Regions from separate parts of the Moritella yayanosii genome, predicted to be linked through region 3. Evidence: predicted binding sites of a transcription regulator. Region 3 holds the regulator's gene; each other region holds the start of a gene.
What was found. The regulator MetJ, encoded in region 3, represses methionine synthesis genes. The targets are predictions, from matches to a motif close to TAGACGTCTAGACGTCTA.
Positions count from the first base shown of each region.

Region 1: the regulator MetJ is predicted to act here: its motif matches at 1,567-1,584, upstream of metA (homoserine O-acetyltransferase MetA).
Region 2: the regulator MetJ is predicted to act here: its motif matches at 4,153-4,170, upstream of metE (5-methyltetrahydropteroyltriglutamate--homocysteine S-methyltransferase).

Region 1 is NZ_LS483250.1:3,413,947-3,420,319, forward strand. Features, by position in the region: gene MORIYA_RS15825 (DMT family transporter) at 1-530, opposite strand, end outside; gene MORIYA_RS15830 (MarR family winged helix-turn-helix transcriptional regulator) at 805-1,314, shown strand; gene metA (homoserine O-acetyltransferase MetA) at 1,609-2,520, shown strand; gene metH (methionine synthase) at 2,622-6,341, shown strand.
Region 2 is NZ_LS483250.1:349,611-355,983, forward strand. Features, by position in the region: gene MORIYA_RS01595 (hypothetical protein) at 1-382, opposite strand, end outside; gene MORIYA_RS01600 (hypothetical protein) at 586-996, opposite strand; gene MORIYA_RS01605 (Dabb family protein) at 1,430-1,729, shown strand; gene metE (5-methyltetrahydropteroyltriglutamate--homocysteine S-methyltransferase) at 1,809-4,091, opposite strand; gene MORIYA_RS01615 (LysR family transcriptional regulator) at 4,285-5,202, shown strand; gene MORIYA_RS01620 (response regulator transcription factor) at 5,298-6,095, opposite strand.
Region 3 is NZ_LS483250.1:2,882,666-2,889,038, reverse strand. Features, by position in the region: gene MORIYA_RS13375 (malic enzyme-like NAD(P)-binding protein) at 1-450, shown strand, start outside; gene MORIYA_RS13370 (RNA-binding S4 domain-containing protein) at 557-1,153, shown strand; gene metJ (met regulon transcriptional regulator MetJ) at 1,308-1,634, opposite strand; gene MORIYA_RS13360 (bifunctional aspartate kinase/homoserine dehydrogenase II) at 1,811-4,234, shown strand; gene metF (methylenetetrahydrofolate reductase) at 4,378-5,265, shown strand; gene ppc (phosphoenolpyruvate carboxylase) at 5,408-6,373, opposite strand, start outside.

The DNA.
Region 1 (6,373 bases), 530 kb from region 3:
AAACACGCCATGCATATAGTGCCTAGTAAAAAAATTAAATCCCCCATGTTCACGATTTTTAAAATATCAAAAAATGATAATTTACCTTGTGTTACCACCACCATACTCGCGAGGGTCGACAGTATAAGCGGAACAATATAATGCTTTAATTTCGTATCTTTGAAAGTGAACCAAGCGATCAACAAAGAGACACTTGGCATTAAGGTGTAAATAACACTGGTATTAAAAGCACTCGTTAATTTCAATGCTTCAAACGTGCTAATAAAGAACATGGCATAAAATGAACTGACAAATAGATAAGCTTTCCATCTCTGGGGGATGATGGAGACTGATAACCCTTTAAGCTGAATAAATATGTAAAACAGAGCGGAAGAAATTACAAACCGAATACATAAAGCCAGTTCCGCAGATATATATTGCATCAATGATTTTGATACAGGAAAAGACGCCGCAACACATATGGTTGCCACCAACATCATTAGACTGGCGTTCCTTGTCTTATTTTTCTGATCCATCTTTATCTCTAACATTCTCATTCCTTTTCATACTAATTTTAAATAGAACCTTGAGTTAATACCCTTAATGTACTTCAGAATTAAGTATCTTAACTACATATATCTTAATTGACTTTATCTTAACGGCAACTATCTTAATTGTAAACTACTTAATGATAAATATCTTAATCATGTGTATCTTTATCGTGAGTATCACAATTTAAAGTAACTTAGTGTTAATATAATAAACTTTAAGATACATTCAAATTTTTTAATGTTAAGATGCAGAAAATGGGGGAAAGTATTAACTATGAAAATTGATAAAATTGATCTACAAGTGAAGCAGTGGCACGAAGTTCGTCCTGATATAGAACCTGAGATTATGGGACTCTTTGCTCGTCTACTTAGGGTAAGTAACCATATTTCTAAGGGGATATGGGACCAGCACAAATCCATGGGATTATCAAAAGGTGATTTCGATATTCTCGCGACACTGAGACGCAATGGAGAACCCTATATAATGACGCCAACCGACTTATATAAGTCAACTATGCTAACCTCCGGTGCTATTACCAACCGCCTCGACAAACTTGAAAAAACAGGATGGATTGAGAGGACCCATAGCCAACACGACAGACGCAGCTATTTGGTTAAGCTCAGTGATCAAGGTATGGAAAAAATCGACAATTCCTTGTTAGCCCATGTTGAAAATGAACACGCTTTATCAGCATCATTAACACAAAAACAAAAGAGTCAATTAGATGCGTTACTAAAAATTTGGCTGATTCAGTTTGAGGGTGAGTTAGACTCTGCGGACTAGGGATGTACTCAAAAGCCGATGACTCTGCATGACTAATACCATTCAGTAATAAAACGGTCATTGTTAGGCGATTTCTAACAATGACTGTGAGCGTTGAATTCTCAACGTACTGGTATTCATTTTTTTAAACAAGAAATAAATCTACAATTTCCAATACGGTAATCCTCCCGAAAAAGCCCACAACTCATTATCCTAATGTCGTCCGTGATAAATTTGCTGTGAACAGCACTTACAAAGCTTATCTAATTGAGGTAGACTTCTGGATGGCTAATCTATTACTTAAGGATGGGAATAATGCCGATTAGAATTAAAGACGGGCTACCGGCTGCCGAAATATTAGGTAATGAAAATATTTTTGTGATGCTCGAGTCACGCGCAACCAAGCAAGAAATCAGACCGCTGCAGTTGGTTATTCTTAACCTTATGCCGAAAAAAATTGAGACTGAAAATCAAATTTTACGGTTATTGTCGAATACGCCATTACAAGTCAATGTGGAATTCTTACGCATTGACTATCGCGCCTCTAAAAATACTCCCCAAGAACATATTGATAAGTTTTATCATGACTTTGAGCGCATTCGTCATAATAATTATGATGGTTTAATTATTACCGGTGCGCCATTAGGTTTAGTCGGTCATGATGACGTGGTGTATTGGCCACAAATCGAAGAGATCATTAACTGGTCGAAAACCCACGTGGTATCGACGTTATTCTTATGCTGGGCTGCACAAGCGGCATTAAAAATTCTGCACGGCGTTGATAAAAAAGTCCACGAGACAAAATTTTCCGGTGTCTACCCACAGCAAACGTTCCATCGTCATAACCCATTAGTACGTGGTTTTGATGATGAATTCCCCGTACCTATGTCGCGCTATGCCAATTTCTCTGCAGCGATGTTTGCAGGTACAGATCTCGACATCCTAGCTGCGAATGATGAGACCGGGGTGTATTTAGCGGCATCAAAAGACTGCCGCCAGGTATTTGTCACTGGTCATCCAGAATACAGTGCCGACACCTTACATCAAGAATATATGCGTGATATTACCGACGGTGTGGAGGCGGCTGTCCCCGCTAATTACTATAAAGGTAATAATGCTGAAAATGCCCCTCTTGTTACTTGGCGCAGTCATGGTAATCTGCTTTATAGCAACTGGTTAAACTATTATGTTTATCAACAAACGCCATATGACTTAAACGATCTATAACTGTCACGAGTGTAGCTATTCGAATAGATAGTCGAGCAAATAGATTAGTATCAAATAATAAGACTCAGGATTGAGTCTGCAGTACATTAACGAGGGATCTTGTGGCTACTATAAAAATCAAACAACAGCTGGAACAGCAATTAAAACAACGTATCATGCTTATCGATGGCGGCATGGGTACGATGATCCAAGACTATAAATTAGCAGAAGCAGATTACCGTGGTGAACGTTTTGCTAACTGGCATTGCGACGTCAAAGGTAATAATGATTTATTGGTCTTAAGTAAGCCACAGCTCATTGCTGACATTCATAAAGAGTACCTCGACGCGGGCGCCGATATTCTTGAAACCAATACCTTCAATGCCACGACTATCGCAATGGCAGATTATGATATGGCATCCTTATCGGCAGAGATTAACCGTGAAGCCGCGCGTATCGCCCGTCAAGTTGCCGATGAAAAAACCGCAGAAAACCCGGATCGTCCGCGTTTTGTGGCCGGTGTTCTGGGTCCAACCAACCGTACTTGTTCTATTTCGCCTGACGTAAACGATCCCGCTTTCCGTAATACCTCTTTTGATCTAATGGTTGAAGCCTATATCGAATCAACCAAAGCGTTAATCGAAGGCGGTGCCGATATTATTCTCATCGAGACTATCTTTGATACCTTGAATGCTAAAGCGGCGGTCTTTGCGGTTAAAACTGTTTTTGAAGAACTTGGCTTTGAATTACCTATTATGATCTCGGGTACCATTACCGATGCCTCGGGTCGGACTCTGACGGGTCAAACCACAGAAGCATTTTATAATTCATTACGCCATGCCGAACCGATCACTTTTGGTCTTAACTGTGCATTAGGCCCAGATGAATTACGTCAATATGTTGATGAGTTGTCACGTATCTCAGAAAGTTATGTTACCGCGCACCCCAATGCGGGTTTACCTAATGCCTTTGGTGAATATGATTTAAGCCCGGAAGACATGGCTGTACATATTAAGGAATGGGCTGAAGCCGGTTTCTTAAATATGGTCGGTGGTTGTTGTGGTACCACGCCAGAACATATTAAGGCGATGGCTGATGCTGTGGAAGGTGTTAAGCCGCGTCAATTACCTGAAATCGAAATCGCCTGTCGTTTAAGTGGACTTGAGCCATTAACGATAAAGAAAGACAGCTTGTTTATTAACGTTGGAGAACGTACCAACGTTACCGGTTCGGCACGTTTCAAGCGTCTGATTAAAGAAGAAAACTACGACGAAGCCCTGCATGTTGCCCTACAGCAAGTCGAAGCTGGCGCGCAGATCATCGATATTAATATGGATGACGGTATGCTGGATTCGTTGCATTGTATGCATCGATTTTTAAACTTAGTGGCGTCAGAACCCGATATTTCGAAAGTGCCAATCATGATCGACTCATCGAAATGGGAAATTCTTGAAGCGGGTCTGAAATGCGTACAGGGTAAAGCGATTGTTAACTCAATCTCGCTTAAAGAGGGTGAAGATAACTTCCGCCATCAAGCTAAATTAATCCGTCGTTATGGCGCTGCTATGATAGTGATGGCCTTCGATGAAGATGGCCAAGCAGATACCCAAGAACGTAAATTTCAAATTTGTAAGCGTTCTTACGACATCCTGGTGAATGACGTTAATTTCCCGCCGGAAGATATTATTTTCGATCCAAATATCTTTGCCGTTGCCACCGGTATTGATGAGCATAATAACTATGCCGTTGATTTCATTGAAGCAGTGAAAGACATTAAACGTGAATTACCGCATGCGATGATCTCGGGCGGTGTCTCTAATGTATCCTTCTCGTTCCGTGGTAACAACCCGTTGCGTGAAGCGATCCATGCCGTGTTCTTGTACTACGCTATCCGTGAAGGCATGGATATGGGTATTGTTAATGCGGGGCAGTTGGCGATCTATGATGATCTGCCGAAAGAGCTGCTGGATGGTGTCGAAGATGTGATCCTTAATCGCAATGATAATGCCACGGAAGCGCTGCTCGTTCTTGCCGAGAAGTACCGCGATTCAGGTGTTGAAGTCGAAGCGGAAACCCAAGAGTGGCGCAGCTTTGAGGTGAATAAACGTTTAGAGTACGCCTTAATTAAAGGTATTACTGAATTTATCGAAGACGATACCGAAGAAGCTCGTCAACAAGCAACCCTGCCATTAGAAGTGATCGAAGGTCCGTTAATGGATGGCATGAATGCGGTTGGTGATTTATTTGGTGCCGGTAAAATGTTCTTACCCCAGGTGGTTAAATCTGCGCGGGTAATGAAACGGGCGGTATCTTACTTAAATCCTTACATTGAAGCATCAAAACAAAAAAAATCGTCAAACGGTCGAATATTACTAGCCACCGTAAAAGGCGACGTTCACGATATCGGCAAAAATATTGTCGGTGTGGTGTTGCAGTGTAATAACTATGAGATCATCGATATGGGCGTGATGGTCTCGTGTGATGATATCTTGAAAAAAGCAGTGGAAGAAAACTGCGATATTATCGGCTTATCCGGTTTGATCACCCCGTCACTCGATGAAATGGTGCATGTGGCAAAAGAGTGTCAGCGTAAAGGCTTTAAACTGCCGATCCTGATTGGTGGTGCAACCACATCCAAAGCGCATACTGCGGTGAAAATTGAGCAACACTATGACGAACCGGTTATCTATGTTTCCAATGCATCACGCGCAGTCGGGGTGGTAGCGGCATTATTGTCAGAAACCAAGAAACCGGTACTGGTCGCGAGAATGGCCAAAGAATACGAGGTGGCGCGTGAGCAACATGCCCGTAAACGACCACGCAGCGCGCCGGTAACACTTGAAGTAGCCCGTGCCAATAAAGCGCCAATTGATTGGGTTAACTATACGCCGCCAGTCCCGAAAACATTGGGTGTGAAAAAATACATTAGTTACTCGATTGCGGAATTGCGCAAATACATCGATTGGACCCCGTTCTTCATGACCTGGACTTTGGCGGGTAAATATCCGCGTATTCTTACCGATGACGTGGTTGGTGTCGAAGCGACCAGTTTATTTAATGATGCTAACGACATGCTGGATCGTTTAGAAGTAGGCGGCGCTGGGCTTGAAGGTGTGCCTGACGATTATAAAATATCTGTCAATGGCGTGATTGGTTTATTCCCTGCCAATACCGTTAATGACGATACTATCGAAGTATATACCGATGAAACGCGGTCACAGGTATTAACCAAACTGGAGCACCTACGTCAGCAAACCAAGAAAAAACCAGGGCAGTACAATAATAGCCTTGCTGATTTTGTGGCGCCGAAAGATTCAGGTAAGTTTGATTATATCGGCGCATTTGCCGTTACTGGTGGTATTGGTGAAGATGACGTAGCGAATTACTTCAAAGGTATTGAAGATGATTACAACGCCATTCTGATCCAGTCTGTGTGTGACCGTTTAGCGGAAGCGATGGCCGAGCGTCTACATGAACTGGTACGTAAAGAAGAGTGGGGGTTCACGCAGACCGAAGAATGGAACAACGATGATCTGATCCGTGAAAAGTACCAAGGAATTCGTCCGGCGCCTGGTTATGCAGCCTGTCCTGAGCATACCGAGAAAGGTACTATTTGGGAATTATTAGACCCAGACAGTATCGGTATGAAGCTCACCTCTTCGTATGCAATGTGGCCGGGTGCGGCGGTATCTGGGTTGATATTTTCCCATCCAGAATCACGTTATTTTGCGGTTGCCTCGATTCAAGAAGACCAAGTGAAAGATTATGCAGAGCGTAAAAACATGACGCTTGAAGAAGCCGAACGTTGGTTAGGGCCTAACTTAGGCTATGCACCTGATTAATCTGTAGCGTTTGAACCGTATTGATTAAACAC
Region 2 (6,373 bases), 2.5 Mb from region 3:
GGCAGATACCGTGATTTTCCCGAGAATAAATATATAAGGCGACCAGATTCTCAGGTTTTTTATCTAAAGATATCCGTGTCGTTAGCAGCGCATCAGGTTTGGCTGGTGTTGATTTTTTCTGTATTTCAGTTCTACCTGCTGCATCATGCAATGCTTGCTGGTGTTTATCCGCAAATGACGCTTCTTGGTTAGTTTTATTTTCTTTGTATAACGATTGAATTTTATCTAACTCAAATTGCAGGGTTAACTCTGCGTTGAGCATTTCTAATAGTTTTTTGCACATGTGCCGAGTGAGCCACCATTGAGGATGATTTATATTATTAGACACGATGAGTAACATGCGATCTTCAACAGGGTTATAAGTTAAGCTTACTTGGCTCATTCTTAGTCCTTACTGGATGGTATACGTTTTTTGATATTACTTAATAGTAGTTTTTACATTGTAAAGTGCAAACGCAAATAAAAAACAGTTTTCAGGTGATTATAATGCAGATTTGATAGATATGCACTAAGGGGAATGAACGGGAAATGGATAGGGAATAGGGGGACTAGCCCCCTTTAATCAATTATGCAGTCAAAGTATTATTATGCTTCAGCGGTTGCTTTTGCGGGTGCTTTAATCACTTTTTGTACTTTTGCTGGTTCAGTTTTTAGTTCACTGATCATAATAGCAAGTAAGTCAATTTTGTTTTCTACTTCATTCAATTTTTGACCTTGAACACCAGTAAAACGGCTAGTAATGCTTTGCGCTTTAGTTTCAATTGATTCTAAAGAGATTCTTTTACCTAAAAATGCAGAAACCTGTTCTTTTACTTTAGGCTCAACTTGCGTACCGCGCTCAACTAGAGATTCAAAAAATTGAGTTGCTTTATCTGATGACTTTGCTGCTTCATCAATGATTGTGCCATAAACACCAAAACCTGCAGTGATAGATGTTTTTGCTGTTTCTTTTGCGACATTGTAGATAGTTTCTACTTGGTTTAGTAAGTTAGCCATGATGATCACTCCTAGTGAAAGTATTTAGGTTAAGGTTTTTTTCAACTGAGTTAATCATATTGGTTTTATTTAGAAATCACATTCCAGAGCGAATAAAAGATGACAAATTGTAAATAAAAAATGCATTACCTTAGGGGTATTAAAGTTTACTTCGGTAATATCATAAAATCGGATGTACGCTCTAGACCAATAAAGGCATATGGGCGTCTTTTTCATTTTATGCACTTATATAATGATAATGGTGATGAATGTGTATTCCTAAACTATAATGCACATTTGTGATTCTTATATGACAATTTTGTGAAATATTGATATTCATCCAGCTAAATAGGGGATTTAAAGTTATACTTTCGCATTCTTCAAATGCCCAGGTTGCTTAGGTAAATTGTTGCTTGGGTGAATTATTCGTTTGTTAATTAAGGATGGAACAATCATGGCGTTCAAACATATTGTGATGTGGACTTTACTCGACACTGCTAATGGTAATGATAAAAGCACCAATGCTAAATTAGCTAAAGAGGCACTTGAAGCGCTTAATGGTCAGATTCCCGGGTTACAACGTTTGGAAGTGGGTATTGATTGTCTGCAAGGTGCGGGTTCTTACGATTTAGTATTAATTGCTGATTTAGATTCTCGTGAAACGTTAGCTCTATATCAAGATCACCCTGCGCATCAAGCTGTGTTGCCAATGATGAAAAGTATTACTAGCCAGCGTGCAGCTGTAGATTATTAATACCTATTTATAAAAATATAGATTGATAAAGGAGAGCGCGCGCTCTCCTTTATAGTCCGGGATATTGGATTGATAACGCTTAGTTAGAAAATGTATCGCGTAAGTGATGTGCAGCCGTCACCATGTTCTTCAATGCTGCTTCTGTTTCTTTCCAGTCTCGTGTTTTTAGACCGCAATCAGGGTTAACCCATAAACGTGCCACATCGATGTATTCACTGGCATTGGTGATTAACTGCGTCATCCACTCTACACTTGGTACATTTGGCGAGTGAATATCATAAACACCCGGACCAATATCATTTGGGTAACTAAAATCGGTAAAGGCAGATAACAGTTCCATGTTAGATCGTGAGGTTTCGATCGTGATCACATCTGCATCTAATGCGGCAATTGACGGCATAATGTCATTAAATTCGCAGTAACACATGTGAGTATGGATCTGGGTATTATCCCTTACACCTGACGCACTGATACGGAAGGCTTTGGTTGACCAATCTAAGTATGCTTGTTGCTCGCTTTTACGTAGTGGTAGTCCTTCACGCAGCGCTGGTTCGTCAATTTGAATCACTTTAATCCCTGCATGTTCTAAATCAACCACTTCATCACGAATGGCCAGTGCGATTTGATTGGTTTGTTCTTCACGGCTGATATCATCGCGGGCAAATGACCAACATAAGATTGTGACGGGGCCTGTTAGCATACCTTTCATTAGCTTGTTGGTTTGCGCTTGAGCATATTTACTCCAAGCTACTGTCATCGGGGCCGGGCGAGAAATATCACCAAAGATGATGGGCGGCTTAACGCAACGCGTACCATAACTTTGTACCCAACCATAGTTAGAAAATGCGAAACCATCGAGTAGTTCCCCAAAGTATTCAACCATGTCATTACGCTCAGGTTCACCGTGTACCAGTACATCTAGCCCGAGTGCTTCTTGGCGTTTGACGACATCTTTGATCTCTGCTTGCATCTTGGTGATGTATTGATCTTGGCTGATGATATTTTGTTTAAATTGATTACGCGTTTGACGAATATCACTGGTCTGTGGGAATGAGCCAATGGTTGTTGTTGGGAATAGTGGTAAATTCAATTCTTGCTGCTGGCTTGCAATACGCTGGGTAAATGGACTATGCCGTTGTGCATCTTTATCGGTAATTGCAGCCACACGTTCTTTAACCGCTGCGTTGTGAATTCGCGAAGACGTTGCTCGAGATGCAACAACAGCTGTTGATTCCGTTACTCTTGTGGTTAATTGCTCCGAATTATCACCGTTTAGCAACGCATTGATGGTGCTAACCTCGGTTAATTTCTGTGTCGCATAAGCTAACCAAGATTTAAGCTCGGTATCGAGTTTGGTTTCGTTATCCAGATCAACTGGGCTATGTTGTAATGAACATGATGAAGCCACCCATAAACGTTCACCTAACGTTGCTTTCGCTTGTTGTAATGAACTTACTGATGTTGCTAAATCGTTACGCCAAATATTGCGGCCATTGACGATACCTGCGGATAAAATAGCGTGAGCAGGCAGTAACGCTAATGCGGTGTCTAACTGCTCCGGCGCACGTGATAAATCAATATGGAAGCCCGCAACAGGCAATGAGAATGCTAATTTTGCATTATCGCCTAACGCACCAAAGTAACTGGTGAGTAACAGTTTGTTGCTACCTTTAGCTAATTCAGCATAACTGGTTGTCAATGCCTGTTGCCATTCACTGGTTAGATCTTGAACGAGAATAGGTTCTTCAATTTGTAGCCATTCAACACCTTCAGCGGCGATGTTAGCAAGTAGTTGCTTATAGGTTGCTACAAGTTGAGGTAGTAATGTAAGTTTATCAAAATCACTGTTGGTTTTACTTAACCACAGGTAGCTTACCGGACCTAGCAGATTGGCTTTAATTGGGAAACCAAGTGCTTTTGCTTCTTGTAGCTCTTCAATAAGTTGGTTGTAGCTTAACGCGAACTTTTGGTCTGCGTTTAATTCTGGAACAAGATAGTGATAATTAGTATCAAACCATTTTGTCATTTCACATGCCGCCACTTGTTGACCGCAACAAGGGCTAGAACCACGCGCCATATTAAACAGCGTATCAAGGGTGATTGTTTCTTCTTGATGGCGCTCTGGGATCACACCTAAGGTCGCTGACAATGCCAATACTTGGTCGTACCAAGCAAAGTCACCCACAGTGATGAAGTCTAGCCCAGCATCAATTTGCTGCTGCCAATGTTTAGCGCGTAGTTGTTTACCAACAGTTTCTAACTCAACTTTGGTGATGTCATTTTTCCAATATGATTCAATTGCTTTTTTTAATTCGCGGTCAGCACCGATACGTGGGAAACCTAATATGTGTGATTTAGCCATCTGTAACTCCCTTTTATTAGATGTATTTGTATGCTCTGTCTTATGTCTTATGCATAATTAAAAGCCGTTTAGATGGCTAAAGTATTGAATATTATTTCACATGAATCAAATTCATATTTTTACTGATTAAGTTGAAATTAATTGATGTTGGCATTATGCTAAATTTAGTCATTCGTTTAAAAGGGAATTAACGATGCTCGAAGTTAAGCATTTGAAAACGATTATTGCATTAGAAAATACTGGCTCATTAGTCGAAGCATCTGAAAGTCTTTATATGACGCAATCAGCGTTATCACATCAGATAAAAGATCTTGAAGACCGTTTAAATACCGCGTTATTTATCCGTAAAACCAGGCCATTACGCTTTACCGTTGCAGGGGAGCGGGTACTTAAACTGGCCAAATCAGTGTTACCTATGTTCACCAACACTGAACGTGATATCAGCCGTTTGTTATCCGGTAATGCTGGGCGTCTACATATGGCTATCGAATGCCACAGTTGCTTTCAGTGGTTAATGCCGGCAATTGATGTGTTCCGTGACCACTGGCCAGAAATCGAGCTTGATTTGACCTCGGGCTTTAGCTTTGCCCCTTTGCCAGCATTAAAGCGGGGTGACGTAGATTTAGTAGTGACGTCCGATCCCCAAGTATTATCCGGTATTCATTACGAACCGCTGTTTAGCTATCAGCCGATGCTTGCGGTCAGTCACCATCATGCTTTAGCGGATAAAGCGTATATCGAGCCAGAGGATCTGAGTGATGAAACGTTGATCACGTATCCTGTAGAGCAGGAACGGTTAGATATCTTTAATTTATTTTTAGATCCTGCAGGGGTTTCCCCTCATGCCATTCGACATGCGGAATTAACCATCATGATGTTGCAACTGGTGGCGAGTGGACGCGGTGTTGCGGCATTGCCAAATTGGGCGTTAACAGAGTATTTAGAGAAAGATTATATTTTAGCTAAACCGCTTGGTGAAGACAGTTGTTGGACAACGCTATACGCGGCTATTCGAATTGAACAATTAGAAATGCCTTACATGGTTGAGTTTTTAAAAGATGCTAAAGCCAGTTCATTTCAGCAGTTGAAAGGGATAAAAATAGTGAATTAACAAGTTGTTAGCCTTGAGATTCAGAGGGCGCTCGTTAATATGAGCGCCCCCGTGTTATTACTTGGGATATTAATTAAAGCCGAAAGAAGCGTAAGTTATTGTTCATTCAACAATTGTTTCACAAGCATTCTAACCGTATCAATATCAAAAGGTTTATCACAAAGTGCAGAGACACCAGCTTGTTTTACCGCGCTTAACTGCGCACTGCCTTCTTCAGATGTGACCATCAAGATTGGTAGGTAGGATAATTCTGGGTTTGTTCTGATCTTCTCAACTAACTCTTTGCCATCCATTTCTGGCATGTTGTAATCGGTCACAATCAAATCGAAGGTGTTTTGTGCCAAATATTCTAATGCTTCAACGCCATTTTCAGCGGTTGTCACCCCCACAATACCCATACTGTAGAATACACGACAGATATGCTTTCTTGCCGTTAAACTATCATCGACAACAAGTATTTTTAATGTGGTTACATCGTATAAATCCAGTTCCATTTCTTCTGGTTCAATGAAGCTAAGCGTGGCATTGAGGGCGCGTTGTAAATCAATAAATTTAAACGGCTTGGGTAAAATTGCGATAGCGCCAGCTTGTTTCACTTTATCTAACACAGAAAATCGTTGTTCACTCGAAATGAGCATAAAGGCAATATCTTCAGTGAGAATATTTGATTTAACGAATTCAGCAAGTTCAGCCCCTGAACCATCTTCAAAATACATGGCACTAATGATCAAATCAGGAATGAATCCAGTCAAACTTTGCTTTGCTTGTGCGATTGAGGATACACATTCGATGTTATCAACACCGGCATCCTGCAATTGTGTAGTGATAAACCTGCTTTGTGTAGTGGAAGGCTCAATTAATAAAATAGACAGGTCACGAATTTCAAGACTCATATGATCCCTTTTTATATAAGTTTATATTACGACTAAGTAGCCAACATCATGGCAAATATGACTTTATAGACACTATAAATTATCGAGACCGACTAAGCTAGTGTCGCTCTACCGCGATGCAGCGTGACCTTGATTACTCATTTGTAATGGCTGGCATTTGATAGTTGTCAATGCATTGATTTTTAAAATAGTTTAAGTTATTTCTATTAGATTATTAGCATAATCGTGGGGATAAAATAAAATGACCAGGATCTTCTTTGTATTGTCAGTATGGCTAT
Region 3 (6,373 bases):
GTATTGGCTGCTGACGATGTTAAATTAATGGCCGATAATCCGATTATTTTTGCCTGTTCGAATCCGGATCCAGAAATCAAACCGGAATTGGCTCACGCGGCACGTCAAGATCTGATCATGGCAACCGGTCGTTCTGATTATCCAAATCAAGTGAATAACGTGCTGTGCTTCCCATTTATTTTCCGTGGTGCATTAGACGCACGTGCCAGTGTGATTAATGAAGCGATGAAAGTAGCCGCTGTTCATGCGATCCGTGAGATTGCTAAAGAAGAAGTACCACAGTCTGTATTGACTGCATCGGGTGTGGAATCATTAGAGTTTGGTACTGAGTACATCATTCCAAAACCAATGGATCCACGTTTATTGCCACGCGTCGCACGTGCTGTTGCGCTAGCCGCGGTAGAAACTGGCGTTGCCCGTGTCGAACTACCTGAAAATTATATGCTGTAAACTTACTGCATAGTTTTATTAAACGCCAAAGGTTTATCCTTGGCGTTTGCATTTCTGGGCTTATACTTGTATACAGTTCTGCTATTTGCTCACATTTAAGGTTCCCATGTCTGAAGAATATGAAATTGAAGTTATCCCTGTTGTTGTCGCTGAAGAACCAATTGAACTATATAAGATCTTAAAAATCGAAAATTTAGTGACCTCGGGCAGTGAAGCGAAGAACTATATTGCAGACGGTTATGTGTATGTGAATGGTGAAGTTGAAACGCGTAAACGTAAAAAAATCATGTTTGGCGATATCATCGGCTTTAATGGTGAAGCGTATCAAGTGATGTCTGCGGAAGAACTTGCAGCATACGATATTGCTGATGAAGAAGAATTTGTTGATCCTGCGGCTTTAGAGTCTGATTCGGTAGCAAGCTATATTGCAGAACACGATGTTACTGAAGACGATTTCACCGAGAACAATACTGTTGAGCAAGGTGTTACTGACGTTCACGCTGTAGACGAAGCGGTTGTTGAAGCTGTATTTATTGCACCAATGCCAGTTGCTAAGCCTGCTGTCGATAGCATCCCTGCAGATATCTGGGAACAGCCTGAAAAGAAGAAAAAGAAAAAAGCTGAAGCTAAACCAGTAACAGTAGCGGCACCGAAACCAGTTGAGAAAAAGAAAAAAGGCCGCGCGGCACCGTTTAGTTTTTAGATTTTACGTTAAGGTATTAGCAACAATGCGCGTCTAGATAGCGCATTGGTTACAGATTAGATCAAAACAGGCTCCTATTATTGGAGCCTGTTTTATAAAAGGTGCGCCTGTTTTATTTTCAGTCGTTGTTTATTTGGCACTCGTTATTTAATGACTAATCATCTTGCTCTAAATAATCATCGATATTGATACCCAGTGCTAACATCTGTGCTTTGGCTTCTGCGGGGATGTTGTCTGGTTTGTCTTTGCCTAAATCGTCATCAGCCGGTAATGGCTGACCCGTGTAAGCATGTAAAAATGCTTCGCATAACAGTTCACTGTTAGTCGCGTGACGTTGATTATTAATCTGACGGCGAGTTCTTTCATCTGTAAGTACTTTGAGTACTTTCAGAGGGATTGAAACAGTTATCTTTTTAACCTGTACACTCTTTTTCCCATGTTCTGCATAGGGGCTAATATACTCGCCGTTCCACTTTGTCATTTTTGACCTTTGTGTAAATTATTATTTAATGAATAAGTGACAAGTTTACCTTTGAATTGGATTGTTGGCAATCAGTATGTAAAGAGCTCTAGACGTCTATTGACCTGTGGCAACCTAATAGTGTATGTTTTGAGTTACAGGTAATACGTTAATTGATATTAAGTTCGGGAGAACGCATGGACGCAATTAAGCGCAGTATTCATAAATTTGGTGGCAGTAGTTTAGCGGATGCCACTTGTTATCGCCGTGTGTTGGCGATTATTAGCGAGCATACGCAAGCCCGCGATCTGATTGTTGTTTCTGCAGCAGGTAAAACCACCAACCAATTATTAGAGTTATTACAATTGGCTGCAGATGGTGATCAAGCTGCGTCTGAGCGTCTTATTGCCACGTGTGAATATCAAGCCAAGTTAATTGCGGAATTATTAGCAGATGACTTATGTATACAACTCACTGCTGCGCTGCAAGATGATATTCATACCATAGGGCATTTATTAGAAGCTCATCTTGATGTTTATGCTAAAAACCAAATCCTTGCACATGGGGAAGTATGGTCAGCCCGATTATTAGCGGCGTTACTGAGTCAAAGTGAACTACCTGCCAATGATTTAGATTCTCGCCTGTTTTTAACCACGGAATTAGCCGCGCAACCTGTGGTTGATGAAATGGTGTCTCGCCAAAAATTAACTGCGTGTTTAGCGAACCTACATAACCGTGTTGTGGTGACCGGTTTTATTGCTGCGGATGGACAGCAGCGAACCATCACATTAGGACGTAATGGTTCGGATTATTCTGCAACCTTGTTAGGCGCATTAGTCGATGCTGAGCAAACGACGATCTGGAGTGATGTTGCCGGGATATTTAGTGCTGATCCACGTCGGGTAAAAGATGCTGAGTTACAAACTAAACTGTCACTCGACGAAGCAGCAGAACTCGCGCGTTTAGGTTCACCAGTATTACATGCACGTACATTACAACCTGTGGTTGAGAGTAAACAACATGTCCAACTGCGCTGTAGTTATACTCCTAGCGAAGGCTCAACCCAGATCCACCGTCGTTTACCCAAAGGTAAGGGCGCTAAAATCGTTACCTCGATTGATGATCTGCACTTAGTCGATATTCAATTCGATCAGCATGCTGACTACCAACAACAATACAATCAGTTGATTACTTTGCTTGCACAGCAACAATTATCCCCTATTTGTATAAAACGTCGTCCCACAGAGCATGTGGTGCGATTAGGCTATACCGCTGAAATTGTCGAGTTTGCACTCACGACATTACAGACATACCAACTGCAGCAACCGCAGATTCTCGCTATTAATCTGCTGAGTGGTTTTTGTATGGTGGCGCTGGTCGGTTCTGGTGTCACTGAAAATGCGTTACAGTCACATCAGTTTTATCAACTGATCTCAGAACACAATCTGACGTTTGTACAAACCGGTGATAATCGTTTAAGTATTTGTGCAGTATTGCAAAAAGTAGTACTCGAACCATTATTGAAAGAATTACACACCGCGTTATTTAAACAGCCAAAACGCATTGGTGTGGTGTTATTTGGTAAAGGTAATATTGGCGCTGGTTGGTTATCTCTGTTCGCTAAACAAATGCATAAAGTACCTGAACAACAAAATGTAGAACTGTGTTTATGCGGTGTATATGGATCGCAGGGTGGGCTATTAGACTTTAATGGTCTGGATGCCGCGACGGTACTTGACGACTTCCAACCTGAAGCGTTTGTTTGGGAACAGCTATTATCTAATCTTGCATTGCACCCGTTTGATGAACTGGTGATTATTGATATTACCGCCAGTGAAGCAATCAGTTATTATTATCCTGAATTTGCTCAACATGGTTTCCACCTGATTTCCGCCAATAAATTTGCTGGCGCAGCGAGCAGCGAGTTTTATAATCGGGTTAAGCAAAGCTTTAGTGATAATGAAAGCCATTGGTTATATAACGCCACGGTCGGCGCAGGATTACCGATCCAATCATCTATGGAGATGCTGCAACACAGTGGTGATCAAGTCACTGCGGTGAGCGGTATTTTCTCTGGTACCTTATCTTGGTTGTTTCAACAATATGATGGTCAAATTGCCTTCTCGCAATTAGTCGAACAAGCTTGGCAACAAGGGCTAACAGAACCCGATCCTCGTGAAGATTTATCCGGCAAGGACGTGCAGCGAAAATTACTTATTTTAAGCCGTGAAGCGGGTTATGACATGGAACTTAGCGATATCAAACTAGAGTCATTGGTATCAGCAGAACTCATGGCATTTAACGTGGATGAGTTTTTAGAACATTGTGAAGCACTCGATGACAAAATATTACATATGTTTAATAAGGCCAAAAAGCAGGGTTTAGTATTACGCTATGTTGCCCGTTTTAGCCGCAAAGCAGGAGCGCAGGTTGGCTTAGAGTTCTTAGAGCCAACCCATCCATTTGCTAACTTATTGCCGTGCGACAACATTTTCTCGATTAATAGCCATTGGTATCGTCATAACCCCTTAGTGATCCAAGGTCCGGGTGCTGGTCGAGATGTGACTGCGGGCGCTATTCAATCTGATCTTTTCCAATTATGTAAGCTGCTCGCGCGTTAATTTTGGCCTTTGCGCCTGCCGAAAACCAAACCGCATATAATTCATGTTTAAGATGAATTATGTGCGTTGACTTTATCCACCAAACTTGTGATGATTAAGACGTAAAGAGGTATGGACGTCTAAACATCTTGAGGGATATAAGTATGAGTTTTCACAATGCACAAAATATTGAAGTATTAAATCAAAGCGTTTCTGAATTGGGACGTGATATTAACGTTTCTTTTGAATTTTTCCCGCCTAACTCACCTGCAATGACGTCTACCCTATGGGAATCGATTAATCGTCTAAAAGCGTTAAACCCTAAATTTGTGTCGGTGACATACGGTGCCAATTCTGGTACCCGTGATCGTACTCATGACATTATCAAACAGATAAAGAATGAAACGGGTTTGATTGCTGCGCCACACCTCACTTGTATTGACGCTAACCGCCAAGAGTTGAAACAGATTGCAACGGATTACTGGGATAACGGGATCCGTAATATCGTCGCTTTACGGGGTGATTTACCACCAGGATTGAATCAACCTGATATGTATGCGGCCGATCTCGTTGCACTACTGAAAGAAGTGAATGACTTTGATATCTCGGTAGCGGCTTATCCAGAAGTCCACCCTGAGGCAAAAAATGCCCAAGCCGATCTATTGGCGCTAAAAGATAAAATTGATGCCGGTGCTGATCGTGCTATTTCTCAGTTCTTTTTTGATACTGAGAGCTTTTTACGTTTCCGTGATCGTTGTGCTGCGGTGGGCATTGATAAAGAAATTGTGCCGGGTATTTTACCGGTATCCAATTATAAAACCTTATGTAAGTTTTCAAAATTGACCAATGTAAAAGTGCCGAATTGGATGCACAGTCAGTTTGAAGGTTTAGACAATGATCAAGCAACACGTAATCTGGTTGGCGCCAGTATTGCCATTGACCAAGTGAAAATATTGTCGCGCGAAGGGGTGAAGGACTTTCATTTCTATACGTTAAACCGGGCTGATCTAACGTATGCTATTTGTCATACTTTAGGTGTGCGCCCAAGATAGTCATCGTACTTACTGCAGTAAGCTTATACCCAAGTCACTTCAAGATGCTGATTGTGCATTTTGAAGTGGCTTGGGTATATATTTTAATAAAAAATGCCGACGATGATGTCGGCATTTTATTATCAGCTAGTTATTATCCAGATTAGCCAGTATTGCGCATACCTGCTGCAACACCTGCGATACTCACCATTAAGGCTTGTTCGACATTAGGATTCACTTCTTTACTGCTACGTGCGCGGCTGAGTAGCTCAGCTTGGAGGATATTCAGCGGATCGGTATACGGGTTACGTAACTCAATTGACTTCTTAATCCAAGGTTGAGCATCAAGTAATTGCGTATTTGGGTTTAAACCAATAATAAGCTCTGTTGCTAGGGCTAAATTGGCGCGTAACTCTTTACCCAGAGGCCAAAGATCTTCAGTCACCAGACATTGGTCATAATATTCAGCTAACCAGGCATCGGCTTTCAAAAATACCATTTCGAACATTTCTATACGAGTATTAAAGAACGGCCATTGCTGTTGCATTTCTTGCAGCGTTTCACGTTTACCTGAATCGAGCATGTTTTTGAATGCGGCAGTACAACCTAACCATGCGGGTAACATCAAGCGATTTTGGGTCCATGCAAAGATCCAAGGAATGGCACGTAAACTTTCTATGCCACCGTTTGGTTTACGTTTTGCTGGGCGGCTACCAAGTGGCAGTTTACCTAATTCTAGCTCAGGTGTTGCAGAGCGGAAGTACGGTAAGAATTTTTCATGACCTTGGATATATGAACGATATTCTTCACATGAATCCGCAGACATCTGATCCATTGCATCACGCCAAGCCTGTTCAGGCGCTGGCGGTGGCAGTAAGTTCGCTTCTAGGATCGCACTGGTGTAGAGGTTTAAGCTTTGTTCTGCAACCTTAGCAAGGCCAAACTTAAAACGGATCATTTCGCCTTGTTCTGTTACCCGTAAACCGCCTTTTAATGACCCTGGAGGTTGTGATAATAAGGCGGCATGTGCAGGTGCACCACCACGACCGATGCTACCACCACGGCCATGGAATAAAGTCAGCTTAATGTCTTCTTTCTCACAGATCTCAACCAAGATTTCCTGTGAACG